DNA from 4 places in the Rahnella sp. RFA10(1/100) genome. Region 1 is predicted to be linked to each of the others. Evidence: predicted binding sites of a transcription regulator. Region 1 holds the regulator's gene; each other region holds the start of a gene.
What was found. The regulator PhoB, encoded in region 1, activates phosphate uptake and scavenging genes when phosphate is short. The targets are predictions, from matches to a motif close to CTGTCATAAAACTGNCNNAT.

Region 1 (7,875 bases):
TGTTGATGAGGCCGTTCAGGAAGAGCGGCTGAGAGCCTTTGCCGAAAGTTCAGCTGAACATATTCGTGCGTTGCGTGAGAAAGAAAAAATCAGTCAGGGTGTGCTGGCCAGACTCATCAATATGTCGGCTAACAGTATTCAAAAATGGGAACGCAACGAAACGAAACCAACGGGTGCCGCCCTGCTTTTACTGCTATTAATCGAAGAAAAAGGGTTACAGATCATTTGCTAAAAGAAGCCACAGCTTATTGCTGTGGCTTGATTTTTATCCCTTTACATCGCTTTGGCTGGCCTGTTCCGGAGGAACAATCAACTTCGGTGCCAGCGTAAACATAAAGCGCGTACCGACCCCCACTTCACTCATGACTTCAAGTTTGGTGTGGTGATGGCTGAGCGCATGTTTGACGATCGCCAGCCCGAGTCCGCTGCCGCCGGTCTGCCGCGAGCGGGCCTTATCGACCCGGTAAAAACGTTCGGTCAGGCGCGGGAGGTGCTGCGGCGCAATGCCCGGTCCGTTATCACTGATCTGGAATTGCGCACCATGCGGCGTTTGCTGCCAGCTGACTTCAATCCGCGTCCCGGCAGGCGTGTGGTTGACGGCGTTATACACCAGATTCGATACCGCACTGCGCAACTGATCTTCATTACCAAAGACGTTCAGTTTGTCATTAATGCGAAACACCACCTCATGCCGGCCGTTGCTTAACGTTTGCACCTCACGTTCGAGCATACCGAGCATCACCGGAATATCGACTTTCTCATGCAAATCAATATTCGCTGAAGCTTCGATTTTCGACAGCGTCAGCAACTGCTTCACCAGCCCGTCCATTCGCCGCGTCTGTTCCTGCATGGTATCCAGTGCTTTGGTGCGGAAAGGTTCTTCCAGTTTGGCGTCTTCCATCATTTCCAGATATCCCTGCAATACGGTCAGCGGGGTTCTCAGCTCATGACTGACGTTAGCAAAGAAGTTACGCCGTGCACCTTCAAGCTGACGCATCTGTGTGACATCGCGTGCCACCATCAGCAGTTGCCCTTCTGAATAAGGCATAACGCGAAACTCGACGTAATGCTCATTATTGAGTTGCAGATTCAGCGCCCGGCTGAAATCGCGGGTCTGGATCCACAGCCGGAATTCCGGATAACGCAGCAGGTTGAAGATATGTTGCCCGTTATCTTCCGGCCAGCGGAAACCGAGCAGATCCTGCGCCAGCCCGTTACACCAGAAAATATTGCCTTCTTCCGTGGTCAGCACCACGGCATCGGGCAGCGATTCAGCACCGCTGCGAAAACGTTTGATCAACTGACCTAATTCGCGACGCCGACGCCGGTTGCGCATCTGCATCTGGTTAAGCCCGTAGAACAGCGGCTCCCAGCTCCAGCGGCCGTTCGGCGGCGTAATACTGCGGTCAAGCCACAGCCAGTGAGAGAGTTTGAGCTGGTTGTAATAATTCCAGCCCAGTGCCGCAACCAGCGACACAAACAGGAGCCAGCCGAAATGACCGACGAAAATACCGAGAATTAACGCTGGCAGACAAAAGAGAAAAAATTCGCCGGCCAATCGTTTCCATGACAAACGTTCTAGCACACAGATTCTCCGCTGTGAGGACTCAATAACGCGTTGAAAAACGGTATCCGGTACCACGAACAGTCTGGATCATTCTGTCATGTCCGCTGGTTTCCAACGCCTTACGCAAACGACGAATATGCACGTCTACGGTGCGATCTTCCACATAAACGTTAGTGCCCCAGACGTTATTGAGCAACTGTTCCCGGCTATAAACACGTTCAGAATGCGTCATAAAGAAGTGTAATAACTTAAATTCTGTCGGCCCCATATCAAGCGCCTGTTCGTTGGCCATCACCCGGTGAGACGAGGGATCCAGGCTTAAACCCTGCATGTCGATCACTTCTTCCACCGCCATTGGCGAGATGCGACGCATCACCGCTTTAATGCGGGCAACCAGCTCTTTCGGGGAAAACGGTTTGGTGATGTAATCATCGGCACCGACTTCGAGGCCACGCACCCGATCTTCTTCTTCACCGCGTGCGGTCAACATCATCACCGGAATTTCGCGGGTCAGCGCCTCACGTTTAAGATGCTTAATAAACTGAATACCGGAACCGCCAGGTAACATCCAGTCGAGCAGGATAAGTTCAGGGTAAGGTTCAACAAGCTGCCCAATCGCCGAATCAAAATCCTCAGCTTCTACGGCCTGATAGCCATTTTGTTCCAGTACAAAACACACCATTTCACGGATTGGAGCTTCGTCTTCAACCACCAATATACGTCTAGCCATCGTAGGTCCTGCCAATAGGTTAGCGATCTTTTATTTGATTGCGGGCGCCATTATGCGTCAGTTTTGTGACAGATTTATGAACGAAAAGAATGGTTCATTACAGTCAAATATGACAGATAATTAGCGGCCATCTTGCTGAAATTGGACTGATTTATCGGGGACATCTCCCCCCGCCGACGTTTATACTTTGCCCCATTGTCGTCATCCAGGGTTCATACAGGAGTCTCATGCGCCTGATCCACACGTCAGACTGGCATCTTGGCCAGTACTTTTTCACCAAAAGCCGTGCAGCCGAACATCAGGCATTTCTGCGCTGGCTGACCGGTCAGGTGCAGCAACATCAGGTCGACGCCGTGATTGTCGCGGGTGATATTTTCGATACCGGATCACCGCCCAGTTATGCCCGCGAATTGTATAACCGCTTCGTGGTGGAATTACAACAAACCGGCTGTCAGCTGGTGGTACTGGCTGGCAACCACGATTCCGTCGCAACACTTAATGAATCACGCGAGCTACTTTCCTGCCTGAATACGCGGGTGATTGCCACTGTCGGCGAAAATCTGTCTGAACAGATTTTGGTGCTCAGTCAGCGTGACGGAAAACCGGGCGCGGTACTGTGTGCCATCCCGTTTTTACGCCCGCGTGATCTGCTGGCCAGTCAGGCCGGTCAGTCCGGCAGCGACAAACAACTGGCATTGCAGGAAGCCATCGCCGCACATTATGACGCGCTCTGGCAGGCCGCGCAGGCCAGGCGTGATGAACTTGGCATACCGCTGCCCGTTATTGCAACCGGCCATCTGACCACCGTTGGCGTCAGTACTTCTGATTCCGTGCGTGACATCTATATAGGCACACTTGACGCCTTCCCCGCGCAGGCGTTCCCGCCGGTTGATTATGTGGCGCTTGGCCATATTCACCGCGCACAGTGCGTCGCAAAAACTCACCACATCCGTTACAGCGGTTCGCCAATTGCCCTGAGCTTTGACGAACTGAGCAAAGCCAAAAGTGTGTATCTGCTCGATTTCGACGGGGCAACGCTCAGTGCCATCGACACGCTGGAAATTCCTGTTTTCCAGCCCATGCAGATACTCAAAGGCTCGCTGGCGGAAATTGAAAAGCAACTGGCGCAGTTCGAAGGCGGCGATGCACAAAAACCCGTCTGGCTTGATATCGAAGTCGCCACGCAGGATTATCTCAGCGATATTCAGCGGCGTATTCAGGCGCTGACTGCGGATTTGCCGGTGGAAGTTGTCCTGTTGCGCCGCAGCAAAGAACAGCGCATCAGCAGCATTGAGCAGCAGGAAAAAGAGACCCTCAGTGAACTGAGCGTCAGCGACGTCTTTGAACGGCGGCTGGCGCTGGAGCCGGACCCTGATGCCCCCCGTCAGGCGCGGATGCGCACTCTTTTTGCTCAGGTTGTTGAGCAGGTCACGCACGGTCAGAATGCAGAGGACAGCGCACAATGAAAATTCTCAGCCTGCGTTTAAAAAACCTGAACTCGCTGGAAGGCGAATGGAAAATTGATTTCACTGCCGAGCCGTTCGCCAGCAACGGATTATTCGCGATCACCGGCCCGACCGGTGCAGGGAAAACCACCCTGCTTGATGCCATTTGTCTGGCGCTTTATCATCAGACGCCACGTCTGAACATCACACCAAGCCAGAACGAACTGATGACCCGCCACACCGCCGAATCGCTGGCTGAGGTGGAGTTTGAAGTTAAAGGCGTAGCTTACCGCGCATTCTGGAGCCAGCGTCGTGCTAAAAATTCGCCGGATGGCAACTTGCAGGCACCGAAAGTCGAGCTGGCGTTACTGGCCGGCGGCAAAATTCTGGCCGATAAAGTGCGCGACAAACTCGACGCCATCGCCACACTGACCGGGCTGGATTTCGGCCGTTTCACCAAATCCATGATGCTGTCTCAGGGGCAGTTCGCCGCGTTTCTGAATGCTGATGCCAACGACCGCGCCGAATTGCTGGAAGAACTGACCGGCACCGAAATTTACGGACGGCTGTCTCAGCGCGTCTTTGAGCAACATAAAGAAGCGCGCATCGTACTCGACGGTCTGCATCAGCGCATGTCCGGCATCGAACTGCTCAGCGAAGAACAACGCCAGACGCTGGAGGCACAGCATGCTGAACTGAACGCACAGGAAAACAGCCTCAGCCAACAGGCGCAGCAACGCCTGCGGGATCTGAACTGGCTGCAACAATGGCAACAGGTGCAGCAAAAACTTCAGCAATCTCAGCTGCAGCTGGCTGCCGCTGAGCAGGAAAATCTGGCCGCCGCGCCGCAGTTACAACAGCTGGCACGCAGTGAACCGGCGGAAAAACTGCGTCCGTTACTCAATGACCGTCAGCGTTGTCAGGAAGAGTCACAACGCCTTCAGCAGCATCTGACGCAACTGATACAGCAACAGGAACAGCAGATCGCGCAGATGGCGCCGCTGAACCAGGCAGCAGAACAGGCGCAAACTGCACGTCAGAAGCAGGCCGAAGAACAGCGCCGGATGCAAACGCTGATCGAAGAAAAAATCCTGCCGCTGGACGGTGAAATCGCTCAGTGGCACAAATCACTGGCAGAAACACAGCGGGCGGTCAGTGAATCGCAGAAACAGGCCGCTGACCAGAACACAACACTGCGGCAAATAACGGCAGAACGACAAAAACTGGATGAAGAAAACCGCCAGCATCAAACCCGGCAGACCGCACTGACCGAAGCCCTTAACGCCGCACAGCAGCGTCAGGCAGCTCTGGAAAAACAGCATCCGCTGGCAGCCTTACAGAAACGGCAAACAGAACTGATGCAACTCCGGCCGGTGCGACAACAGCTTTTTTCGCTCGCGCAACTTTTCCCGCAGCTTAACCAGCGCGTGCAGCAACAAAACCAAGATTTTGCGCAGTATCAGGTACAACTGGCTGAGGAAGAGCAGCGCCTGGATAAGATCCGCCTGCAATGTCAGACACAACTTGAACATCTCAACGACGTAAAAACGCTGCATAAACAGGAAATGCTGATCGTCAGCCTCGAAGCTGAACGCGCGAATTTGCAAAGCGGTAAAGCCTGCCCGTTGTGCGGCTCGACCTCGCATCCGGCGGTTGAACACTATCAGGAGATCAAACCTTCTGAAACCGCACAGCGCGTCGAGAAAATGCAGCTTGAATTCGATGCGGTAAAAGCCAGCGGTATCGAACTGGCGGCGAAGATCAAAAGCCTGAAAGAACAGCAAAGACGTCTGCAGATCCAGATGGAGCAGGATCAGCAGCAACTGAATGCGCAGACGGCAAACTGGCAACAGCTCAGCATGCCGCTGAATCTGACGTTTACCCTGCATGACAGCACTGACATCTCGCAATGGCTGACCGCCCGCGACGAAGAAGAGCAGCAGTCTCAGGCGCTGACCGGCCAGCACGAACAGCTGGCACGGGCACTTCAACAGGCGAAAGATGCCCTGACTGACGCCCTGAATCTCCAACAGAAAGTACAACAGCAAAGTGCATTGCTGACCGAACGCATTACGCGGCTGGTAGAAATAGAGGCGAAATCTCAGCAAGACCTTGTCCGGTTGCAAAAACAACAGGCCGAAGGTGAAAAAGCGCTTTCTGAGCTTCATGCCCGGCGCCTCGAACTGTTCGGCGAGCGCCAGGTGGCTCAGGTTCGCGAACACTTACATCAGCAACAGCAGGCGGCAGAAAAAGCGTTCAGTGATGCCCAGACCGCGCTGCATAAGGCGCAGGAACAACGCGACCAGCTTGCCGGTCAGCTGGCCAGTGCGCAAAAGCAACAATTACAGACCAGCGCACAACTGACGCAAACGGAACAGGTGTGGCAACAGGCGCTGAGCACCAGCGGGTTTGCCGATGAAGCCGCGGTGAAAGAAGCGCTGCTTGACGACGTGCTGCGCCAACAGCTGCAGCAACGCAAAGAACATCTGCAACAACAACTGGCACAGGCACAGGCATTACTGACTGACGCCAGAGATATGCTGGAAAAGCATCGTCTTGTCCGCCCTGCTCATCTGAGTGAATCTGACGGTGATCTTAATGCCCTGACCGTGCAGCAGACGGAACTGGCTCAACAACTGAAAGCGTTACAACAACGTCTGGGCGAAGTGAAGAACCAACTGGAAAGCGACAAGCAGCGCCACAGCGGACAACAGGCGCTGATTGCTCAGATAGCGCAGGCACAGCTGACCTGTGATGACTGGGGTTATCTCAATCAGATGATTGGGTCCAGTGACGGGGCGAAATTCCGTAAATTCGCGCAGGGACTGACCCTCGATCATCTGGTTTATCTGGCGAACCGCCAGCTGGAAAAACTGCACGGGCGCTATCTGTTACAGCGCAAAACCAGCGATGCGCTGGAGTTGCAGGTGGTCGATACCTGGCAGGCCGATGCGCTACGTGACACCCGCACATTATCCGGCGGCGAAAGCTTCCTAGTCAGCCTGGCGCTGGCGCTGGCGCTCTCCGATCTGGTCAGCGACAAAACCCGCATCGACTCTCTGTTCCTTGATGAAGGTTTCGGCACGCTTGACGCCGACACGCTGGATACGGCACTGGATGCCCTCGACAGCCTTAACGCCTCGGGTAAAACCATCGGCGTGATCAGCCATGTCGAAGCAATGAAAGATCGCATTCCGGTACAAATCAAAGTCACCAAAGTGAATGGTCTGGGTATCAGCCGTTTAAGCAGTGAATTTAAAGTCTGACCGCGATCTTTTGCGGGGCATGTCGCTAAAAATATTGCTAGCGATATGCCCTGCCGTGGATCCTGATTGTGAGCAGGCGCCCAAAAATCGCACCAGCGCAGTGCGTATCCCTTTGTCAACCTGCTGAATTTAGGCCGCTTCCCGCCCGTTAACAAACTGGCATGCCCTGTGCTTAACGTTATGTATACAAGTTGCAGTACAAGTTGCAATGTATCCATAACCGCTAAGGGAACCGCCCATGAAAAACATCAAACCAGAATGCCGTCCGGTCGATAAAAAACGCCGCCAGCTGATGCAATGGCTTGCCATTACCGGTGGCGTTTCAACCCTGGGTGGCATGATCCCGACGTCGGTTTTTGCAGCCGGCGACGATGAAATCCGTATTGGCTACTGGCCGATTGTCGGCGGTTTACCCTTGTACGTGGCACTTGAACAGGGCTTTTTTAAAGAGGCCGGGCTGAATGTGAAAGGGGTGAAATTCGCCAGCGCACAACAAATTGTTGAAGGGATGATCACCGGCAGGATCCACGGCTGCGCAAATGGTACCGCAACCGGCGCGCTGGGACTGGGGGCCATTACCTCACCGGGTCTGTTTAAAATTATCTGTTCTAATCCGTCAAACCACACGCTGGTGTTAGATGAGTTTCTGGTACCACTGAACAGCCCGGCCAAGGCTATCAGTGATCTGAAAGGCAAGAAAATTGCCTGCGGCCCGGGGATCCAGAACGTCACTATGGCGAAAATTATTCTGGAGAAAAATGGCTTCACTAACCCGTCGGTGATCGAACTGCCGGTGGGGCAACACGCACCTGCCCTGGCCGCCGGGCAAATTGACGGTGTATACACGCTCGAACCGACCGGCACCGT
Region 2 (7,875 bases), on a different contig from region 1:
GCGCATCGGACAAGGCTTTGTGAGTGATCCCCTCTAACCGGCGACGGAGTTCATTAAAGCGGGATGGTTTAGTGCAAAGCACCGTGAGAATTAAAATCGACCATTTGTTAGTGATGTTCTCAAGAACAGGACGGGTTTTTCCTACATCTCTTAAGTCACTGCTATCGATCTGTGTCATAGCGATATACTCCGGCATACTTAGTTTACGTAAAGTGCGTAATTGTTATTAAGTATAAAAATTATATCATCTCTTTTCCATTCGAACAGGAGTAAGCAGATGAGAAGATTAGACAACAAAGTGGCCCTGATACTGGGCGGAGCAAAAGGCATTGGTCTTGCAATCAGTCAGAGATTTGCCCGTGAAGGTGCGACAACCTGGTTCACATCCCGGCGGGATGAGGAGTTAGACGCCGCCGGTCACACGATAAAGGGCAACGCCAGACCGCTACGTGCTGATGTCAGCCAGATAAGCGAACTGACACGGATCGTTGATTTGATCGAGACAGAGTCCGGCCAGATAGATGTGCTGGTCATTAATGCCGGAATGGCAGAATACTCGACAATTAATGACGTCACCCCGGCACATTTTGATTCTATTTTCGGCCTGAATGTGCGCTCACCGCTTTTCGCTATGCAGGCAGCACTTCCCCTGTTGAAAAAGGGAGCGAGCGTCGTTTTGATAGGTTCGATTGCCGATGTGATTGGCACGCCGGGATATGGTGTATACGGTGCCAGTAAAGCGGCACTTCGTTCTTTTGCCCGCACATGGACACATGAACTCTCCGCCCGCGGTATTCGAATTAATGTGGTCGCCCCTGGCCCTGTCGATACGGAAATGATGCTTGCAGCCTCCGAAGAACTGCGTAATGGGATAATCAGCGCAATACCGTTAGCAAGAATGGGCAAACCTGAAGAAGTCGCAAACGCCGTACTCTTCCTGGCGAGCGATGAAAGCAGTTATATCGCGGGAGCAGAAATCTGTGTGGACGGTGGGCTGACACAGGTTTAGTTGTAGCGCTTGCCTCTGGCACTAAACTGCCCACAAAAAGGATTTCGTTGGGCAGCCAGCTGTTCTTAATTTTGGCCGATCACATTGGAGAAGAAAGGCAGGTTTGGCTATGGGACTGGCAACATCGCCTTTTCAACATGGGTCATTGCTGCCAATAAAAAACCCGCCGGGGCGGGTTTTAATGTTTGCGGCAAACTGCAGATTAAGACTGCGGATCCACCGGCTGAACTTCAAGCGAAACCATACCGATGCCCAGCTTACGCGGCTGGAAGCCACCGCTGGTCCCTTCGGTGGGCTCAGTCGGCTCCGGCGGCGTGATCACGATACTCTGCTCCGCCCCCGGGTTGGTGAACTGTACTTTCACGATGCCGTCAGTATCACCAAAGGTCACAAACTGTTCCTGATCCCCGACGCGGACAGAAACCGGCTTATCAATATTATTACCGTAAGCACGTGCGCGGATCACCACATCAAAAGTAGCGGGCAGCGGTTTGACATAATCAATTTTCACCGACGGTGCCAGATTGGCATCTGACCAACGTCCCCAGTTTTCAACGGCAGACACACCGGTAATCGCTTTTACCTGCTCCGGCAATCCCGGCACCATAAAGGCAATGGCTTTCGACTGGTAGGTAGTGGCCGCATCGTCAATGTTCAACGCATTCAGGGTTTGCTGATAAATGGCGTTACTGCCCGACGTGTCTTTCGCGAAGTCTACTTTACCTTTGAAGGTATCGCCGGTGGCCTGCACAATTGTCGGCTTCGCCCCGAGGTTGCCCGATGCAACACACAGGCCGGTATTGAGCGACAACTCCGGTGCCCACACACGGCCCATTTCGTAGCATTTATCGACCCAGACAAAGTTATCGCTGGTCGCCAGTCCGGCCAGCTGTTTTTTCAACGGCGTTGACAGATAGACATCGAACATCGGTTCAATTTTGTCTCCCGTGACCTTCAGAATAAACGGCGTTTTGATGGTCATGCCGGAGAAAGTAAAGGTACTGTCTTTGGTATTCACCGCATAATTTTTGATGCTGTTCGGGAAGCCCCATTGTTTGATGACCGCCGGTTTCCAGGCATTCACTTTGTCATCAATATTCAGGAACTGCGCGGTCATCGAGGTCGCAGAAACACCGCTGCGGCCGAGACCGATATAGTTATCGCCGCCCATCATATCCAGTATGGTCGCACCATTATCCAGCGTACTGCGTTTCGCCGCATTGAGCTCACCCACCGGATGACGCCCGTCAAGGACGAAGAACAGGTCTTTACGGTTCTGTTTAGTCAGAATGTTGTATGCCGTGTTGTTCATTGCCAGATGGTCGGAAGACACCACAATGACGGTGTTATCAAAATAACCGGACTTTTTAATCTTATCGATAAAGGCGGCAATCAGTTCCTGACTACAGGACACGGCACTCAGTGACTGGTTAGCTTTACCGTTCACTTTATATTCCTTGCGGGTACAACCCCGGGAAATAAAGCCATCAGGATGATGCGTGTCAACGGTCAGCGTGAACAGTGAAAATGGCTTACCTTCCTGACTCAGCGTGATGAACTTTTTATACACTTCATCCAGCAAGGTGTCGTCATACCAACCCCAGTCGTTTTTGTAAGACGGATCCGCCACGGTCGGACGCAATTCGTTGTAGCCATAAAGATGGTCGAAACCATGGGATTTCAGGAAAGTACCTTTACCTGCGAAAGCCAGTTCTGCGCCCTGATAGAAATAGTTGGTATAGCCGGCACCTTTGAGCACGTCGCCAAGACACACGTTTTCCGGGTAGAAGGTCGCCAGTGCACTGGAGGCATTGCCATCAAACGGCGCAAACAGCGGGATCCCGCACTGGGAAGCCACCATACCGGCGATGGTATAACCCGTGCCCGGCAACTGTTTGGTATTAGTGAAATCAGTGCTCTGCGCTTTATGGCGATTTAATTCGGTCGTCAGGCCGGGGAAAACCTTGTCATCAAAATAAGTGCGTTCCAGACTCTCGCCATAGATATAAACCAGGTTAGGTTTTTTCGCGCCCTTGATGACTTTTTCGGGCACTTTGTAATAGGTATTAAAATCTGCGCCGTTGCCGGAAATTTGCGTTTTGACCAGCCGGGAAATGTTCTGGAATGCCTGAGTGGAACCCACGGAAAAGACCGCCAGTACCACGGCCAGTGCGCTGTAGACGGCACTGCTGTTTTTAGCACGACGCTGTTTCAGCCCCCACGCCAGCAAAGCAAATACGGCAATCAGCCCCGCCAGTAAACCGATAAACGGCAGGATATATTTATTGAGCCCCGCCCCTTTCAGGCTGCTGGTAACGGTATATAACACGGCGTCCGTGATGCCTTCGCCGGTGAAATAATTGCTGCCGATCAGGATGACATTCAGAATGACGTAAAGCCCGAGGAAAAACAGCACCAGTGAAAACCAGACACGGCTGGACGACGCCCGCGTGACGTAGAGAAAAATAGAAGAAAGAAATAATACAAATGAAATTATCTCAGAAGCCATTTCAGCACCCTGTCTGATTAAAACAATAAACTCTACGACCCATTTCTGCTGTTTTGCGAGCAGCGCCGACGGTTCAACTCATCGAGCGAATGACCTGGATCATTCACTTCATCCCTGAGACAGGAAAATTCATGCCAAAAACGGATAGCGCTATATAGCCTGTTGAGCCTGAACGGGTCAACGCCTTCACCCGGCTTCAGGTCACTGATTTCGCCTAAAAAAATGGTATTTTACAAATTTTTGACGGCTGATTTCGCATGATAACCCAGAAATTTAACTTTATGGTCACTTTTCAGTAAGAATCTTATGATAGCGGAATACTGTGAGTGAAATGTGGAGGGCGGTTGAAAATTAACAAATTCGGAATAAACCTTATTAGAGGTGACTGGCTGAGATACCCGTAATTACTGACGTTAAGCCCGGCGAGCAACGCACAATGCGCAGACACAATTGAGTGATTCAGATAAGAGAGTGCAGCCAATACAGCTGCAACTTCAGGGAGACGGGGCTCAGATCCCACCTAAGTAGGCTTTGCGCACCTCCTGATTATGCAAAAGTTCTTCTCCCGTCCCACTCAGGCGAATTTGCCCGTTGACAATAACGTAACCCCGGTCAGACAGCCTGAGCGCATGATGCGCATTTTGCTCCACCAGAAAGATCGTCATGCCACTTTTCGCCAGTTCACGCAGGGTCTGGAAAATTTGTTTCACGACAATGGGTGCCAGCCCGAGACTCGGTTCATCGAGCAGTAACAGCTTCGGACGACTCATCAGCGCACGGGCAATCGCCAGCATTTGCTGTTCGCCACCGGACATGGTCATCGCCCGCTGTTTACGGCGTTCCTTCAGGCGCGGGAATAACGCAAACATGGTTTGCAGATCTTCTGCCGCATGCTGATTCCCGACAGGAATGGTGCCCATCAGTAAATTTTCTTCCACGGTCATATCCGGAAAAACGCGCCGCCCTTCCGGCGATTGTGCAATTCCCGCCGAGGCCACAAAGTGTGTCGATTTGCGGCTGATATCTTCTCCGCGAAACAGGATTTGCCCGCTCTGTATGCGTGGCTGACCGAATATCGACATCAGCAGCGTTGATTTTCCGGCACCATTGGCGCCGATCAGCGCCACGGTTTCTCCCTGATTCACCTTCAGAGACACCTGCTGCAATGCCTGAATCGCCCCGTAATACACATTCACATCGCGAAATTCCAGCATCGTGTCGCTCATAAGCTGACCTCGTCATCTTCATCAGCACCCAGATACGCGGCGATGACCTTTTCATCATTCTGAATAACCTGCGGTATGCCTTCGGCAATCACGTCGCCGTGGTCGAGCACGATAATATGGTCGGAAATTTCCATTACCATGCCCATATCATGTTCTATCAACAGGACGGTAATATCGTGATGATCGCGAAGGAAACGGATAATTTTACTCAGCGTACGTGTTTCCACCGGATTCAGACCGGCAGCCGGTTCGTCCAGGCAAATCATTTCCGGCGCGGTACACATTGCACGGGCGATTTCCAGCCGCCGCTGCTGACCGTAAGACATCTCCCCCGCCAGCCGGTTGGCGCAATCGACCAGTTCCACCACCTCCAGCCAGTAAAATGCGCGGTCAAGCGCCTGATTTTCAGCCCGGCGGTAACCGGGTGTATTGAGCACGCCCGCAATCAGGTTGCGGTTAGTCTGCATGTGCTGCGCCACCAGCAGGTTTTCAACCACCGACATTTCACGAAACAGCCGGATGTTCTGAAAAGTTCGCGCCAGCCCGGCGCGGTTGACCAGGTGCGTACCACCGAACATTTTGTAGAAAATACGTTTGCCCAGCTGCGCCGGTTTAATCCAGTCATCCGGCTGAAATTTCTGTCCGAGCACCTGGATCACATTGGTGGTGCGCCGGCATGTATTGAGCAAAATATTGCCGCCGGACGCTTTATAGAAACCGGTAACGCAATTAAATACCGTGGTTTTCCCTGCCCCGTTCGGGCCGATCAGCGCGGTAATCGAACCGCGTCTCACCGCAAGATTCACATCGTTCAGCGCCTTGATACCGCCGAAATGCATACGCAAATGTTCAACACTGAGGATATTGTCATCGGCTAACGCTTCGCTCATGGTGCGACTCCTTTGCGCACGGCAAACCCGCTGCGGCTGATGCGGATTAAGCCGCGCGGCCGCCAGATCATCATCACCACCATTAATACGCCAAACAGCAATACGCGATATTCAGCAAAGCTGCGTAACAGTTCCGGCGCGACGGTCAGCACAAATGCTGCCAGTACCACGCCGATGGTTGAACCCATACCGCCCAGCACCACAATCGCGAGGATCAGGGCAGATTCGAAAAAGGTGAAAGACGTCGGGTTAACGAAACCCTGATACGTGGCGAAAAACACCCCCGCAATACCGGCAGTGGACGCGCCGAGCGTAAAGGCAGACAGTTTGACCAGCACATGATTGAGCCCCATCGCACGGCAGGCAATTTCATCCTCACGCAACGCTTCCCACGCCCGGCCAATCGGCATGCGGGTCAGCCGGTGTTTGATAAACAACACCAGCAACACCACCAGAACCAGCACGGCATAGATGAAGATAAATTTCATGTTCGGGTTATAAGTCAGATGAAAAAACTCGTGGAACGGCACGCCGCCTTCCTTCGCCCGCCGGCCAAATTCCAGACCGAAAAAAGTGGGTGGAGGGGCAGATATCCCGTTAGGGCCACCGGTGAAAGATAACCAGTTGGTCAGCACCAGCCGGATAATTTCACCGAAACCTAACGTCACGATCGCCAGGTAATCCCCGTGCATACGCAGCACCGGGAAACCCAGCAAAGCGCCTGCCAGTGCGGCCATCACCGCCGCCAGCGGCAGCATCGACCAGAACCCCAGCCCGAGGTACTGATATCCCAGCGCCAGTCCGTATGCACCAATGGCGTAAAACGCCACGTACCCTAAGTCGAGCAAACCAGCCAGACCGACCACGATATTCAGTCCCAGGCCGAGCAGGACATAAATCAGCCCCAGAATGGCAACCGTCAGAATATATTTGGTGGCGACGAACGGAAAGAAAATCGCCAGCACGAGGAGCAGTGGAATAATCCAGCGCAGATTGCTTTTGTCATCCGGCGCGCGGACATACACACCCGCGCTGTCAGATTCGAAACGCGCACGCATTTTCTGTCCGGCCCTCGTTTCTAAAAATACACTGAGCAGGAAGCGGCCGGACATCACCGCCACAATCATCCAGACCAGGCGCTGACTATGGAAATTAAAACTGTAGCCATCGAGCACCACGCCAACCACCGGCCCGAAAATAATCAGCGCCACCAGCCCGGCAAAAATGGCATCCAGCAGACAGCGTTTCAGTGAAAAGCCACTGTTCACAGCAGTTTGTGACATCATTTTATTTTCCTCACACTTTCGTCACGACCGGACGGCCCAGCAGGCCCTGAGGGCGGAAAATGAGGATCACCACCAGCAATCCAAAGGAGAATACGTCTTTATAATCGGAATTCACCATGCCTGAGAACTGCGCTTCGGCGATCCCCAGGATCAGCCCGCCGAGCATCGCGCCCGGTAATGAGCCGATCCCGCCAAGCACCGCGGCGGTGAAGGCTTTGATGCCGATGATGAATCCGGCATAGAAATCGAACGTGCCGTAGTTCATGGTCACCAGCACCCCGGCCAGCCCGGCCATCGCGGCACCCATCATGAAGACCAGCGAAATGATACGGTCAGTATTAATGCCCAGTATCGAAGCCATTTTTCTGTCCTGCTGCACGGCGCGACACATCCGCCCGAGTCTGGTGTGGCTGATAATCCACGATAAAACCAGCATGCCCACCAGTGATGCCAGCAGGATGAAAATTTTGGTGTAGGTCATCTGGACAAAACTTTCGCCGATATGAAAACGGAACGCGCCATCCAGCAGGGTCGGAATACCTTGCTGCCGCGGCCCCTGACTGATCTGGGCGTAATTTTGTAAGATAAGCGACATGCCGATAGCAGAAATCAGCGGTGCAAGGCGGGTCGAATTACGCAACGGCTTATAGGCAATGCGCTCAATTGCCCAGCCGTAAACGCCGGTGACCACGATGGTGAACACCAGAGTGCCCAGGATCAGTAGCGGAAAAGAGTGAAGTCCGAAGAAAGAGAGCAGTGCCAGCGCAATGGCGCAGAGGTAAGCTGAAATCATATACACTTCGCCGTGTGCGAAGTTAATCATGCCGATAATACCGTAAACCATGGTGTAGCCGATGGCGATCAATCCGTAAACAGCACCCAGCGTGATGCCATTAAATAACTGTTGCAGAAAGAATGAATCCATAAATACGCAGTCTCTTTTTGTGACCGCGCC
Region 3 (7,875 bases), on a different contig from region 1:
ACACTTTCCTCCTTCCTGCCTGACGACTTTGGATCAATGAATGCCTGTGAATTTTGCCAAGTGGTTAACCCGAGAGAAGGAGTTTTCCGCCTTTGCGACCGGACCTTTGCTGGATTTCTGGCGTACACGCGAAGAAGCCGAGTTTTGCGGCATTGACGACGTTCCGATCCGCTACGTCCGGTTCTGTTCCCCGGAGCATGATAAAGTCATCGTGGTGTCACCCGGGCGTATAGAAAGCTACGTAAAATATCCTGAAGTGGCCTACGATTTATTCCATTGTGGTTATGATGTCATGATTGTTGATCATCGTGGCCAGGGGCGTTCCGGGCGTATGCTCGATGATCCACACTGCGGGCACGTTAATCACTTTGACGATTATGTCGGGGATTTCGAAAGCTTTTATCAACTGGAGATTGCCCCACGTCAGTACGCGAAAAAGTTCGCGCTGGCACACTCCATGGGAGGGGCAATTCTGGCGCTGTTTCTGGCGAAAAATCCGGGCAGGTTTGATGCAGCGGCACTACTCGCGCCGATGACGGGCATTTATTTGCCGATGCCGGGCTGGATTTCACGCCGGATCCTCAACTGGGCGGAGAATCGCCCGCTGCGCCGTGACGGTTATGCGCTCGGTACCGGCCACTGGCGACCGTTACCCTTTGTGGTCAACCGTCTGACCCACAGCCGCGAACGTTATCGCCGTAATCTGCGTTTTTATGCCGATTACCCTGAGTTGCAGGTCGGCGGGCCAACTTATCACTGGGTGCGTGAAGGGATTGAGGCGGGGATGCATATCCTGAAAGAAGCCGAAAAAATCACCACTCCTGTTTTGTTATTGCAGGCGAGCGAAGACCGTGTCGTGGATAACCGGTCCCATCTTGCTTTTTGTCAGGCCATGGCTGTTGCGGGGCACCCCTGTGAAGGGGAAAAACCGCTGGTCATCGAAGGCGCGCGCCATGAGATCCTGTTTGAACGGGACGACCTGAGGGCACAGGCGCTGGACGCTATCATGCGCTTTTTTGCGCGACAGCATTAATCCGCGGTTCGCCGCGCACAACTCCATCAGAGGTTAGAACCTAACGCTATGTACCATGTTGTTGCTTCCGATTTAGATGGCACACTGCTATCACCTGATCATACCCTGACCCCGTTCGCCAAAGAGACGCTGAAACTGCTGACCCGGCGCGGCGTGCATTTCGTGTTCGCCACCGGGCGTCACCATATCGATGTGGCGCAGATGCGCGACAATCTGGAAATCAGTGCGTACATGATCACCTCCAACGGTGCGCGTGTGCATAACACCGATGGCGAACTGATTTTCTCGCACAATCTGGATGAAGACATCGCCAGAGATTTGTTCGGTATCATGCACAATAATCCGGATATTCTGACCAACGTTTACCGCAATGACGACTGGTACATGAACCGTGACCGTGCCGATCAGGATGATTTCTTCCGTGAATCCGTTTTTAAATACAAACTGTATGAACCGGGTTTGCTGGAAACCGATGGCATCTGCAAAGTGTATTTCACCTGTGAAGATCACGAAAAACTGCTGCCGCTGGAAGAAGCTATCAATGCGCGATGGGGCGACCGTGTGAACGTCAGTTTCTCACTGCCGGTGTGTCTGGAAGTGATGGCAGGCGGCGTATCAAAAGGCCATGCGCTGGAATATGTCTCCAAACTGATGGGCTATTCCCTGAAAGATTGCATCGCTTTTGGTGACGGACTGAATGACCTGGAAATGCTGACCATGGCCGGTAAAGGGTGTCTGATGAGCGGATCATTGCCGCGCCTGAAGGCGGCGATGCCGGATGCTGAGATCATCGGTTCCAATGCTGATGACGCCGTGCCGCATTACCTGCGTAAGATGTATTTGTCCGAAGAGCGTTAATCTGCGGTAAACCAAAGCAGGGTTTCCACTCTGCTTTGGGATCTGCATCTGCTGCTTTATTACCGATGTCGCTGAAGCCTAACGTGCCGGTGTCGAGGCTGTTTTTATCCGCCGTTGCCGTGAATTTCTGCCACACTCACGCTGGCAGGCCGAGATGCCCCCACAAAGCATTGAGCGGCATTGTTGCCAGCGCAATGCACTCATCGGCTGCCCCATAATAAATTTTCAGCATCTCCTGTTCCAGCAAGGCGCCGCAGGTGAACACCACGTTGCCAAAAAATCCCTCTTTTTCATAAATCGCTTCCGGCTGTAACAGCGGTACTGAAGACTTGGCGAGGATGTTGAACGGATTATTCAGGTCGAGCAGCATCGCGCCGAGGCAATAACGCTGGTCTATGCGCGCTTTGGCGAACATATCCTGAAAATGAAGTCATCGAAACAGCTCTCCTTTGCTAAAAATACGCCACTCAGGTTCGGGTTTAATGCCACCAGCATTTTATTGTTTGATGTAACGGGCAAGCGGATTCTCCCGGATGGCGCGTAAAAAAGGCACCTTTCGGTGCCTTTCGACGAAGATAAACCCAACGTCAGGTACTTTTTGCCAGCTGCGCCTTATGTTTGTTTTCACTGAGCATGGTCAGTAGCAGCAGAATAACGGCCAGTACGCAACCGGCAATCATCACGATAAAGCCACCGTCCCAGCCAAAGTAATCCACGGTATAACCCACAATGGCGCTGGCCGCGACCGAGCCGCCAAGATATCCAAACAGTCCGGTAAAGCCGGCGGCCGTGCCGGCTGCTTTCTTCGGTGCCAGTTCCAGCGCATGTAAACCAATCAGCATTACCGGCCCGTAAATCAGGAAGCCTATGGTGATCATACAGGCCATATCAATGCCCGGATTGCCGACCGGATTGAGCCAGTACACCACGGTCGCGAGGGTGACCAGCACCATAAAGAACACGCCGGTTGCGCCTCGATTACTTTTGAAGACTTTGTCCGACATCCAGCCGCACAACAGGGTGCCGGGAATGCCTGCGTATTCATAAAGGAAATACGTCCAGGAAGATTTATCTAGCGCGAAGTGCTTCACTTCCTTCAGATACGTCGGCGACCAGTCCAGAATGCCGTAACGCAGCAAATAGACAAAGACATTGGCCAGCGCGATGTACCACAGCAATTTATTCGGCAAAACGTATTGCATGAAAATCTGCTTCGCCGTCAGTTCCTGCTCAGCAGATTCTTTTACATAGTCCGGCGGGTAATCGTTTTTGTATTCTTCAATCGGCGGCAGACCGCAGGACTGCGGCGTATCGCGCATGGTCATGAAGGCAAATACCGCCAGCAAGATGGCGCCGAAAGCAGGCATATACAGCGCCGCATGCCAGTCGTTAAACCACGCCATACCCAGCAGAAACAGCAGCGGAGGAATGCCGCCGCCGACGTTATGTGCGCAGTTCCATACCGATACCACGCCACCGCGTTCTTTCTGTGACCACCAGTGCACCATAGTACGTCCGCACGGTGGCCAGCCCATTCCCTGGAACCATCCGCACAGAAACAGCAAGACAAACATGATGGCGATGCTTGACGTTGCCCACGGCACGAAGCCCATGAATAACATCACTGCGGCGGCCAGGATCAGGCCAGCAGGCAGAAAGACGCGCGGATTCGAACGATCCGACACCGAACCCATGATGAATTTTGAGATGCCGTAGGCGATGGAAATCCCGGACAACGCAAAACCAAGGTCACCCCGTGAGAAGCCCTGATCAATCAGATAAGGCATCGCCAGTGCGAAGTTTTTGCGCACCAGATAGTAGGCCGCATAACCGAAGAAAATCCCCATAAATATTTGCCAGCGGAGGCGGCGGTACAGCGGATCGACGTGAGTCTCATCAACAGGAGCTTTGTGGGGCGCGGGTTTGAAGATACTGAGCATACATGCCTCCGATGGCATAAATCAGGTCCGACTCATCATGAGCCATGGGGAAATGGCTGGGCCAATGTGTTCTATAACGAACATCATGTTAGTTATTCGCGCACAAACGGACTGTGATTTATGACGGAAATGTTACATTTTTATTGCAGTCGGGCGGGGTTGTGAGATTGGGTAACAGCACAAAGCAAAAAAGGCGGAGCCTGAGCCCCGCCTGATATTTCCATCACCCCTGAATTTATTGAATTTTCAGGGTACTGATAATGGCTTCTGCATCGGTTTGTGCCTGCTGCTGATTATCCGCAGGCAGGGTAATTTGCAGGGTCAGCAAATGGCTGTCGACCTTGCCCAAAACGATAGACGAATAGGCTTTCTGACCGGCAGAAGTGATCACGCTGTCGTATTGCTGCAACGTCTGGCCGTTCACCTGAATAGATTTATTAGTGACGACCTGCAGATTGGTATCACGCGCTTTTTGCTGATCCTGTAAACGACCCGCCAGAACGTCCAGTGATTCGGGGGTGTTATCTCCCAAAATGACGATCACTGCTTTCTGGCCGGTACTGTCTGCATACACGTGCATATTATTGGCCTGAGTGCCCAGCTTACCACTCTGATCGCTCATCCCCTGCGGCAGGGAGAAGGTGACTTTGCCATCCAGCAGGCTGACTGGTGTGGTCGCCGCCGTCGCTGCGGCCGCCGGTGCACCTTTATCTGTGGCCGGTGCATCGGTCGACTTACCGTCACACGCAGCCAGACCGGCGATCAGTACTGCCATTCCCATCATTTTCGCGATATTACGCATCGGGCTTCCTTAAGTGGCCTGTTCACCAGGCTTACATGTTGACTTAACAGCCTTTATGGCAACCTATTCAGGCCACAAATGCAAGTCAGATTATGGCGCGATTTGTGTCTTACCGGCGACCGGGTTTAATGCGCGCTGACGGCAGAATGCGGAGTGTTTCCCTTTGCTGACAAACGTTTAAGCAGCATGTTAAGCAGCATGCCGTATATCGGCAGGAAGAACACCAGACAGATCAGGACTTTGAACGTGTAATCCACCATCGCGATTTCTACCCAGTGCTGAGCCATAAAGGCATCGCTGCTTTTGTAGAAGGCGATGAAGAAGAAGGACAGCGTGTCGCTGATATTGCCGAGGAACATTGAGGCGACCGGCGCTATCCACCAGCGGCGGTGCTTGCGCAGGCGGTTAAACACGTGAACATCGAGAATTTGCCCCAGCACATACGCCATAAAACTGGCGGTGGCGATACGGGCAACCATGATATTCAGGCTGTTGAGTGCTCCCATGCCCTGCCATTGCGCTTCAAAGAATAACGCTGAGATGACATAGGAAATGGCCAGTGCGGGCACCATCACGGACAGAATAATCCGTCGTGCCAGCGGTGCACCAAAGATGCGGACAGTCAGATCGGTGGCCAGAAAAATAAACGGAAAAGTGAACGCGCCCCAGGTGGTATGAAAACCAAAGATGGAAACGGGCAGCTGAACCAGATAGTTACTTGAGGTGATGATGGCAATGTGGAATAGCGAAAGCCATATCAGCGCGGAGAACCGCTGCTGAGCAGTAAAGGAGTACATATATGTGACCTTTTTAGTTGATTGGGGTGAGGGAACCCAAATACCCTGCATTCTTGAAACCGCAGGGGCGTTAGCTGTTTGCGGCGCGCATAGTAACTGTTTGCGCACCGTTTGCGCAACAGGGCCGGCGGTTAATTTTAGCGCAATGAGCCCTGTATGTTGCGTGTGAAATCCAGCGGGTTAAACTATGAGGCTTTGCTGCGCCCAAAGAAGTGTAGAGAAACGAAATGACCGATCCCTTTATCAATCCCGACCATCAGCTTGATGCGCTGGGTTTGCGCTGTCCGGAACCTGTGATGATGGTTCGCAAAGTGGTACGCACCATGAAAGATGGCGAAACACTGCTGATTATCGCCGATGATCCGGCAACGACCCGCGATATTCCCGGTTTCTGCCGTTTTATGGAACACACGTTATTAGCATATGATACCGACAATCAGCCGTATCGTTATTTACTGTGCAAAGGGTTGAGGGAAAAACAGGGCTGATGGCTCAGCCCGTGTGGTTTATTTCGATTTATTGCGCAACAGCCGCAGCGCATTGGCGGTCACCAGCGCTGTTGCACCGGAGTCCGCCAGCACTGCCAGCCACAATCCGGTCAGACCCATCAGCGTGGTCACCAGGAAAATCGCTTTCAGCCCCAGCGCTATCGTAATGTTCTGGCGGATATTCGCCCGCGTGGCGCGTGAAAGTCTGATCATCTGCGCCAGTCCGCTCAGGCGGTTGTGCGTCAGCGCGGCATCCGCCGTTTCCAGCGCGACATCCGTCCCACTTCCCATCGCAATACCGATTGTCGCCGCTTTCATGGCAGGCGCATCGTTAATCCCGTCACCGACCATGGCGACCGGTTTCTGTGCGTTCAGCGCGGTGACCGCCGAAACTTTATCCGCAGGCAGCAGACCCGCACGAAAATCAATGCCCAGGCGGTCCGCGATGGTTTTTGCCGCGCGCGGATTATCGCCGGTCAGCATGACGGCGGACACGCCCAGTGCTTTGAGTTTCTGCAATGCGTCGGCCGCGTCATCACGCAGACGATCCTGCATGGCGATCAGCCCGATCGCATTCCCTTCCTGTAATACCACGACGACGGTTTTTCCTGTGGATTCCCAGTCAGCAATTTGCACAAAGGTTTCCGGCGTCAGGCCGTTTGGCGTGACACTTTTCGGGGCCAGCACCTGAATTTTACGGCCTGCGACCACACCCTCGACGCCGGCACCGGCCAGGGCCCGGCGATCCTGCGCCGTGAGCGGTAGCGGATTACTGGTTTTTGCACGGGCCAGAATCGCCTGCGCCAGCGGGTGATGCGAACCTTCTTCTACCGCAGATGCCAGACTTAATACCTCGCCTTCGCTGGCACCGTTCAGCGGTAAAATCTTCGTGATTTCAGGTTTGCCTTCAGTCAGCGTACCGGTTTTATCCAGCGCAACGGTTTGAATCAGCGCCAGTTGCTCAAGCGCTGCACCCCCTTTAATTAATGCGCCCTGACGCGTGGCCGCTGCCAGTCCGGACGTAATGGCGGCAGGTGTTGAAATCACCAGCGCACACGGACAGCCAATCAGCAGCAGTGTCAGCCCGCGGTAAATCCAGGTCTCCCAAGACAGCCCCATTGCCAGCGGGGGAACGATAATCACCAGCAACGACATCAGCATAATGACCGGTGTGTAATAGCGGCTGAAGGTATCAAGGAAACGCTCGATTGGCGCACGGCGTTCATCGGCTTCTTCAATCAGTTGCAGGATGCGGTCGATGGCGCTGCTGCCCGGTGCGGAAGCCACTTCGAGGTGTGCCAGCCGGTCAACACACAGGCTGCCCGCCGGTACTTTTTCACCGGGCAGATGATCTACAGGCACTGATTCACCGGTCAGCGCGCTTTCGTCGAAACTGGCGGCGCTTTGTAAAACGGCGTCGGCAGGCAGGCGTGCACCTGCCGCGATTTCAATGATATCGCCGGGACGCAAACGGCTGACTGGCACGGTTTCCGATTGACCATTCACAATACGGACGGCGGTATCCGGGATCAGCGCCATCAGCGCTTTTACCCCGCTGCGTGCACGGCCGGATGCAAAAGCCTCCAGGCGTTCACCCACCATAAATAGCAGCAGAACCATGGCCGCCTCGGCCGTAGCCCCGATAAACAGTGCACCGAGCGCGGCGATACTCATCAGCGTTTCGATGGCGAATGGCGAACCGGCCCGGGTCTGGCGAATCGCCTGTCGCAGTACCGGCCATAGCCCGACCAGCGTCGTGGCGATAAACGCGATTTTGCCAGCCTGCGGATTGATATGGTCGAGAATCCAGCTCAGCAACATTAGCGCCGACAGGGCGATCAGAGGCAGCGCTTCCTGGAAACGGGAAGGTTCAGCGGCAGGTTTACTGTGTGGCTTGTCGAGCGATTGCAGGGTAAAACCTGCGGCGGTGACGGCATTCTGTACGTTCCGGGTGATA
Region 4 (7,875 bases), on a different contig from region 1:
CGGTCTGCTGGTGCTGGGCTACGGCGGCTTTTACGCCATTGGTGCTTACACGTACGCATTGCTCAACCATTATTATGGCATCGGTTTCTGGGAAGCCTTACCGCTGGCCGGTCTGGTGTCTGCGGCATTCGGTTTCCTGCTCGGATTCCCGGTTTTGCGGCTGCGCGGTGACTATCTGGCGATCGTCACGTTGGGTTTCGGCGAAATTGTCCGTATCCTGCTGCTCAATAATACCGAACTGACCGGCGGGCCGAACGGCATCAGCCAGATCCCTAAACCGACGCTGTTCGGGCTGGAATTCAGCCGTACGCCGCGCGACGGCGGCTGGGATACCTTCAGTAACTTCTTTCATGTCACGTATGACCCGAGTGATCGCATCATCTTCCTGTACATGGTGGCGCTGCTGCTGGTGATCGCAACCTTGTTCATCATCAACCGTTTGCTGCGTATGCCGCTGGGTCGTGCATGGGAAGCACTGCGTGAAGATGAAATTGCCTGCCGCTCACTGGGCCTGAACCCGACCCGCATCAAACTGACCGCATTCACCATCAGCGCTGCGTTTGCCGGTTTTGCCGGTACGCTGTTTGCGGCACGTCAGGGCTTTGTCAGCCCGGAATCCTTCACTTTTGCGGAATCTGCGTTCGTGCTGGCTATCGTGGTGCTCGGCGGGATGGGCTCGCAGTTTGCGGTTATCCTGGCGGCGATTCTGCTGGTGGTATCCCGTGAGCTGATGCGTGATCTCAATGAATACAGCATGTTACTGCTCGGTGCGTTGATGGTGCTGATGATGATCTGGCGTCCGCAGGGCTTGCTGCCGATGAAGCGACCGCAACTGAAACTGAAACTGTCTAAGCAACAAATCGCGGATCAGGGGGAAAAGGCATGAGTACGCAACCTCTGTTAGCGGTTGAAGGGCTGATGATGCGTTTTGGCGGCCTGCTGGCGGTCAACAACGTGGCGCTGAACCTTAATCAGGGTGAAATTGTTTCCCTGATCGGCCCCAACGGTGCCGGTAAAACCACGGTATTTAACTGCCTGACCGGTTTCTATAAACCAAGCGGCGGCACCATTAAGTTACGTGATCAACATCTTGAAGGATTGCCGGGGCAGAAAATTGCCCGCATGGGCGTGGTGCGAACTTTCCAGCACGTACGCCTGTTCCGTGAAATGACCGTGATCGAAAACCTGCTGGTCGCCCAGCATCAGCACCTGAAAAGCGGTGTACTGGCTGGCCTGTTCAAAACGCCGGGTTTTCGCCGTGCTGAAGCCGATGCACTGGATCGTGCTGCTGACTGGCTGGAGCGCGTCGGATTGCTCGAACTGGCAAACCGCCAGGCGGGTAATCTGGCTTACGGCCAGCAACGCCGGCTGGAAATTGTCCGCTGCATGGTAACGCGTCCGGAAATCCTGATGCTCGACGAACCGGCTGCCGGCCTGAACCCGCGTGAAACTGAAGAGCTGAACCAGCTGATTGCTGAACTGCGTAACCAGCACAACGTGTCGGTGCTGCTGATTGAGCACGACATGAAACTGGTCATGGGCATTTCTGACCGCATCTACGTGGTGAATCAGGGAACGCCGCTGGCGCAAGGCACACCGGCTGAAATTCGTAATAATCCTGACGTGATCCGCGCCTATTTAGGCGAAGGTTAATGGGCGAAGTCTAAGGGACAGAACAAGATGTTGTCATTTAATCAGGTATCCGCCCATTACGGCAAAATTCAGGCGCTGCATGAAGTCAGCCTGAACATTAATAAAGGGGAAATCGTCACGCTGATCGGCGCAAACGGTGCCGGTAAAACCACGCTGCTCGGCAGTTTATGTGGCGAACCGCGTGCGACGAACGGCTCGATTATTTTCGAAGGGAAAGACATCACGCAGTGGCAGACCGCCAAAATCATGCGCGGCGATATCGCGATTGTGCCGGAAGGTCGCCGCGTATTCTCCCGTATGACGGTGGAAGAAAACCTGGCGATGGGCGGTTTCTTTGCCACACGCGATCAGTATCAGGAGCGGCTGGAGCGTGTGTTTACGTTGTTCCCGCGCCTGAAAGAGCGTCGTGTGCAGCGTTCAGGCACCATGTCCGGCGGTGAGCAACAGATGCTGGCGATTGGCCGTGCGCTGATGAGTCAGCCACGCTTGCTGTTGCTCGATGAACCGTCGCTGGGGCTGGCACCTATCATCATCCAGCAGATTTTCGACACTATCCAGCAGTTGCGCGAAGAAGGCATGACCATCTTCCTGGTTGAGCAAAACGCCAATCAGGCGCTGAAACTGGCCGATCGCGGCTATGTGCTGGAAAACGGTCATGTGGTGCTGGAAGACACCGGTGCGGCATTGCTGGCGAACGAAGCAGTGCGTGCGGCTTATCTCGGTGCATAAACTGGCTTCGGATTTTAAAAAACTGTGTTAAATCTGACAAACCGCACGGCAAGCGCTTTGCGGTTTTTATTTTGTCTATAAATTAACATCTCTTACATTCGTATAACTTTGCATACCATCAGGAACATGTCATGAACACAGAAGGTTTACTCGCCGCCCGTATGGTCAGGCTTAAAAGTTCGGCCATCCGGGAATTGCTGAAACACAGCAAGATGGAAGGCGTTATTTCGCTGGCGGGTGGTATTCCTTCTTCGGCGCTTTTTGATTTCGACGGTCTGCGTGAGGCGACGCAACTGGCCATCACTGAACAGCCGGAGCATGCTTTTCAGTATGGGCTGACTGAAGGCAGTTATACGCTGCGTGAGCGTATTGCTGAGCTTTGTCAGGAACGCGGTGTGGTGGCCAGTCCGGATGATATTGTGGTCACTGCCGGCTCCCAGCAGGCGCTGGATCTGGTGATGCGCGCCGTGGTAAACCCGGATGACGTTTTCGTGGTCGAGCGCCCGACCTATCTGGCAGCCTTACAGACGCTGGAACTGGCGGAGGCCAGACTGTTATCCGTCGGTTCTGACGGCGATGGCATGATTGTTGATGAGCTGGCACAACTGCTGAAGACGCAGAAAATCAAAGGTGTATATCTTGTCCCGACATTCGGTAACCCGAGCGGCGTGACCCTGAGTCGTGCCCGTCGCGAACAGCTGGTAAAACTGGCGGCACAGCACGAATTTCTGATTGTGGAAGATGACCCTTACGGCGAACTGCGTTTCACTGAAGAACGCCAGCCGACGCTTTTCGAGCTGTCGAAGACGCTGTACGGTAACGCGGATAACATCATCTACACTTCGACATTTTCTAAAATCCTGGCACCGGGCCTGCGTCTGGGCTGGGTCATTATGCCCGACTGGCTACTGCACAAAGTTGCCATCATCAAGCAGGCGGCGGATCTGCATGCCAGCGCGCTGTCGCAGACAATTGCCGAATATTATCTCGGCCTGGGCCGTCTGCCGAAGCAGATCGAAACCATCCGTACGGCCTATAAAAAGAAATGTCAGGTTATGGCCGAACTGCTGGAACGCGAACTGGGAGACGTGCTGACGTTTGAATATCCGAAAGGCGGCATGTTCCTGTGGGCACGCTTCCGCGAACCGCGTAATTGTGCTGACTGGATGAAAAAGACGCTGGCGCAGGGTGTGGTATTTGTACCGGGCGAATTCTTCTATGCCGATAACCCGGATCACTCGACGTTCCGTTTGTCGTTTGCTACCGCGACTGAAGAGCAAATGCATGAGGCGGTTGCCCGCCTCAAACGCGCATTGTAATTTTCCTTCGCTTGTCTGTCAGCAGGTACCTTTTTGTGCCCGGTACCTGTCGGCAGGCATTACATGTCGGATGGATAAACTTTACACGGTTTTATATTTTTCGTTCCCTTTTTCCCGCCATTTAACAGCACTTCTTCCGCGTCAAAAAATTCCTGAATATGATCGCTAATGACCGGACAGGCAGCAACACCCTGGAGCAGGGCGCCATGCTGCTTTAGCCAGAATAAAATGCGCACAAAACTGGCCGCGTTCGGGCGGTAATGGCCGCTTTTACACGTAATCCCGACCAAAATTCCATTATTTACCGCTATTTCACCGGCAGCCTGTACCGGCGCGCCGCTCAGGAAGCTCGAGTGGTGGAAAATATCCACCCTATGATCGTTAGCGTAAAGGCTATTATTGGGCGCCATCACAAATATGGCCCATCCCTCGCCAGCAGTATTGGTGCTCATATTACCTGTGTGAAACCGTTCACCGCGTGAATTATAAATGATGCCATTGTTGATATAAATTTTTTTATCTTCACGCTGTGCGCTGTCTAAATAAGTGACGCCCATTTGCAGTCTGCGTAGTAATTCTTCTCCCTTTTTATTATCAAACATATCCGGAATATAAAATTCACGCAGCCAGTCCAAAAAACTCAATGGGCTTGAGGACGTCTTCCAGATTGATAACGGGTCTTTACTATAAGCAATGGCCCTTGCTAAAGGAAAATGGCCGGGTATTAATGCTTCCTGCCAGTAATCTTGATGTAAACGGTGATGTGTTTTGCCCGTTATTCCCACCACAAAAGGTTTTACTGCCGCCCTGACTTTCGCCCAACCCCGAAGTCCGTGGCCTGAGCTATCGCCGGTCACGAGTTGAAGAGTGAGGGCCTTAGCGCGTTTAAGAGCCTGATCATGAAGTATCATGACCGCCGCAGCGCGATGGTTTGCAGGCTTACGGTGATAATATTTCTGACAGGCATCACAAATCATTAGCAGCAGATTGGCTTCTAAATCGGGCGTTTCTAACGTAATGATTTTGTAATGTTGTAAGAGCGTATCAATATGAGCCAGATAAACATTGGCCCTTCTGTGAAACAATCCCAGATTGGATTGCTTTTTAAATTCCTCTATCGTCCATATTTTATCTGGCATATGTTCTTATCTTCCATTTTTCTTAATTTCACCTTGTATTTGTATGTTATTTAAGGGGTTGTAAATGAGGTGGGTGGTAGATTTTTCTGAGTGCATGATAATTTTAGTGGCTGTTCAAGTCGAATTCATTATGAATTAAGCAATGCCCTACAAAGCTTTATTTAACATCGCTGTCATATTACTGTCATTGATTTTATGTTTTTCTGTCATTTTTCCATGTCATGTTAGCTCCCGAATAAAAACGTTTCTTAATATCCATTATTTCTCTGCACTTGTTCTACACCAGCAGAATTCAGGAGACAGGCATGTTCATCAACCTCAAAAAAACGGTCATTGGCACCGCGCTGGCGCTGGCTTTCAGCGCCAATGCTTTTGCTGTGACAGAAATTCCTTTCTGGCACTCTATGGATGGCGAGTTAGGCAAAGAAGTGAACTCGCTGGCCGACCGTTTTAACCAGACGCACCCTGATGTCAAAATTGTGCCTGTCTATAAAGGCAAATACGACGAAAGCCTGGCGGCTGGGATTGCAGCGTACCGAACCGGTAATGCGCCTGCGATTCTGCAGGTTTACGAAGTGGGCACCGCGACCATGATGGCCAGCAAAGCCATCAAACCGGTTTACGAAGTGTTCAGTGATGCAGGGATTAAAGAAGACGTTTCCCAGTTTGTGCCGACTGTTTCGGGTTATTACTCCGATTCCAAAGGCCGCCTGCTGTCCCAGCCTTTCAACAGCTCCACGCCGGTGCTGTATTACAACAAAGACGCTTTTAAGAAAGCCGGTCTTAATCCGGATCAGCCGCCAAAAACCTGGCAGGATATGGCGGTGTACACCGAGAAATTACGTGAAGCTGGCATGAAATGTGGCTACGCCAGTGGCTGGCAGGGTTGGATCCAAATCGAGAACTTCAGCGCCTGGCATGGTCTGCCGATCGCTACCAAAAATAATGGCTTCGATGGCACGGATGCTGTTTTGGAATTCAACAAACCAGAGCAAATCAAACATATTCAGATGCTGGAAGACATGAACAAAAAAGGTGATTTCACCTATTTTGGTCGTAAGGATGAATCCACCGCCAAGTTCTATAACGGCGATTGCGCAATGACCACCGCCTCTTCCGGTTCCCTGGCTGACATCCGTCAGTATTCTAAATTCAGCTATGGCGTAGGCATGATGCCTTACGACGCAGACATCAAAGGCGCCCCACAAAACGCCATCATCGGTGGTGCAAGCCTGTGGGTAATGAACGGCAAAGACAAAAATACCTACAAAGGCGTTGCCGAATTCCTGCAATTCCTGACCACACCTGAAATTGCTGCCGAATGGCATCAGAAAACCGGTTATCTGCCGGTGACCACCGCCGCGTATGAACTGACCAAAAAAGAGGGCTTCTACGACAAGAACCCGGGTTCTGACGTTGCTACCCGCCAGATGCTGAACAAGCCGCCATTGCCGTTCACCAAGGGTCTGCGTCTGGGCAACATGCCTCAGATCCGCACCATCGTGGATGAAGAACTGGAAAGCGTATGGAGTGGTAAGAAAACTGCCAAAGAAGCATTAGATACTGCGGTACAGCGCGGGAATTTGTTACTCCGTCGCTTCGAAGCTTCTACTAAGTAATCCAGTTTTGCTCCCTCCCCAGCGAAGGGGAGGGTTGGTGGGGTATTAAAGACAGCTTAGTCGTTTGCAAAACCCTCTCCCAACCTCCCCTTCGCAGGGGGAGGAGCTAAACCCGCCATCGCATCAACGAGTACACCATCATGAGTTCACACCGTCCCGGTTTTGGTTGCAGCTGGCTGCCCTACGCGCTGGTATTGCCACAGCTGCTGATCACCGCGATATTTTTCCTGTGGCCTGCAGGTCAGGCGCTGTGGTATTCGGTTCAGACGCTGGATCCGTTCGGCTTATCCAGTACGTTTGCCGGTCTGACTAACTTCATACAGCTGTTTCAGGACCCGTACTATCTCGATTCGTTTTATACCACGTTGAAATTCAGCTTTATGGTGGCGTTTATCGGGCTGGCCGTTTCGCTGTTTTTCGCGGCGCTGGTCGATCACGTTGTACGCGGCAGCCGGATTTATCAGACGCTGATGATCCTGCCATACGCCGTTGCGCCTGCCGTGGCCGCCGTATTGTGGATGTTCCTGTTCAGCCCCGGCCTCGGTCTGATCACCCATTTCTTAGGCTCGATGGGCTATAACTGGAACCACGCGCAAAACAGCGGTCAGGCGATGTTTCTGGTGGTGCTGGCATCGGTCTGGAAGCAAATCAGTTACAACTTCCTGTTCTTCCTGGCGGCATTGCAGTCGATCCCCAAATCTCTGGTGGAGGCGGCGGCTATCGATGGTGCGGGTCCGGTTCGCCGGTTCTTCCATCTGGTGTTGCCGCTGATTTCGCCGGTCAGTTTCTTCCTGCTGGTGGTCAATCTGGTCTACGCCTTCTTTGATACCTTCCCGGTGATTGATGCCGCGACGGCCGGTGGCCCGGTACAGGCGACAACTACCCTGATTTACAAAGTGTATCGCGAAGGTTTCTCCGGTCTGGACTTGTCCAGTTCTGCCGCGCAGTCCGTGATTCTGATGTTGCTGGTTTGCGGCCTGACGTTCATTCAGTTCCGCTTTGTCGAGCGTAAGGTGCGTTACCAATGATTGAAAACCGCAGAGGGCTGGATATTTTCAGCCACATCATGCTGCTGCTCGGCGTGCTGGTGATCCTCTTTCCGCTGTATGTCGCGTTTGTGGCGGCATCTCTGGATAACAAACAAATTTTTGACGTGCCGATGACGCTGATCCCAGGCACGCATTTATGGGAAAACATCAGCATCATCTGGACGCAGGGCGCGGGCAACAGCAGTCCGGCATTCGGGCGGATGCTGTTCAACAGCTTCATCATGGCGATGGTGATCACCATCGGTAAGATTTCGGTATCCATGTTGTCGGCCTACGCGATTGTCTATTTTCGTTTTCCGCTGCGTAATCTGTTCTTCTGGCTGATTTTTATGACGCTGATGTTGCCGGTGGAAGTGCGTATTTTCCC

Region 2: a site for PhoB is predicted at 3,746-3,765, ahead of opgB (phosphatidylglycerol--membrane-oligosaccharide glycerophosphotransferase). Genes of this name have one in related genera too.
Region 3: a site for PhoB is predicted at 3,961-3,980, ahead of glpT (glycerol-3-phosphate transporter). Genes of this name have one in related genera too.
Region 4: a site for PhoB is predicted at 5,011-5,030, ahead of ugpB (sn-glycerol-3-phosphate ABC transporter substrate-binding protein UgpB). Genes of this name have one in related genera too.

Annotation. Positions count from the first base shown of each region.
Region 1 is NZ_SEWR01000003.1:96,627-104,501, forward strand. It holds gene ETV65_RS10835 (helix-turn-helix domain-containing protein) at 1-232, shown strand, start outside; gene phoR (phosphate regulon sensor histidine kinase PhoR) at 266-1,585, opposite strand; gene phoB (phosphate response regulator transcription factor PhoB) at 1,608-2,297, opposite strand; gene sbcD (exonuclease subunit SbcD) at 2,525-3,763, shown strand; gene sbcC (exonuclease subunit SbcC) at 3,760-7,008, shown strand; gene ETV65_RS10860 (ABC transporter substrate-binding protein) at 7,247-7,875, shown strand, end outside.
Region 2 is NZ_SEWR01000001.1:914,911-922,785, forward strand. It holds gene ETV65_RS04020 (helix-turn-helix domain-containing protein) at 1-178, opposite strand, end outside; gene ETV65_RS04025 (SDR family oxidoreductase) at 278-1,009, shown strand; gene opgB (phosphatidylglycerol--membrane-oligosaccharide glycerophosphotransferase) at 1,212-3,518, opposite strand; gene ETV65_RS04035 (ABC transporter ATP-binding protein) at 4,028-4,744, opposite strand; gene ETV65_RS04040 (ATP-binding cassette domain-containing protein) at 4,741-5,634, opposite strand; gene livM (high-affinity branched-chain amino acid ABC transporter permease LivM) at 5,631-6,917, opposite strand; gene ETV65_RS04050 (branched-chain amino acid ABC transporter permease LivH) at 6,931-7,845, opposite strand.
Region 3 is NZ_SEWR01000010.1:58,450-66,324, reverse strand. It holds gene pldB (lysophospholipase L2) at 41-1,033, shown strand; gene yigL (sugar/pyridoxal phosphate phosphatase YigL) at 1,082-1,891, shown strand; partial or broken gene ETV65_RS22025 (glycosidase) at 2,028-2,282, opposite strand; gene glpT (glycerol-3-phosphate transporter) at 2,479-3,831, opposite strand; gene ETV65_RS22010 (DcrB family lipoprotein) at 4,067-4,633, opposite strand; gene ETV65_RS22005 (7-cyano-7-deazaguanine/7-aminomethyl-7-deazaguanine transporter) at 4,759-5,430, opposite strand; gene tusA (sulfurtransferase TusA) at 5,658-5,918, shown strand; gene ETV65_RS21995 (zinc/cadmium/mercury/lead-transporting ATPase) at 5,937-7,875, opposite strand, start outside.
Region 4 is NZ_SEWR01000010.1:40,268-48,142, reverse strand. It holds gene ETV65_RS21940 (high-affinity branched-chain amino acid ABC transporter permease LivM) at 1-886, shown strand, start outside; gene livG (high-affinity branched-chain amino acid ABC transporter ATP-binding protein LivG) at 883-1,653, shown strand; gene livF (high-affinity branched-chain amino acid ABC transporter ATP-binding protein LivF) at 1,681-2,382, shown strand; gene ETV65_RS21925 (PLP-dependent aminotransferase family protein) at 2,514-3,701, shown strand; gene ETV65_RS21920 (hypothetical protein) at 3,761-4,840, opposite strand; gene ugpB (sn-glycerol-3-phosphate ABC transporter substrate-binding protein UgpB) at 5,146-6,459, shown strand; gene ugpA (sn-glycerol-3-phosphate ABC transporter permease UgpA) at 6,600-7,487, shown strand; gene ugpE (sn-glycerol-3-phosphate ABC transporter permease UgpE) at 7,484-7,875, shown strand, end outside.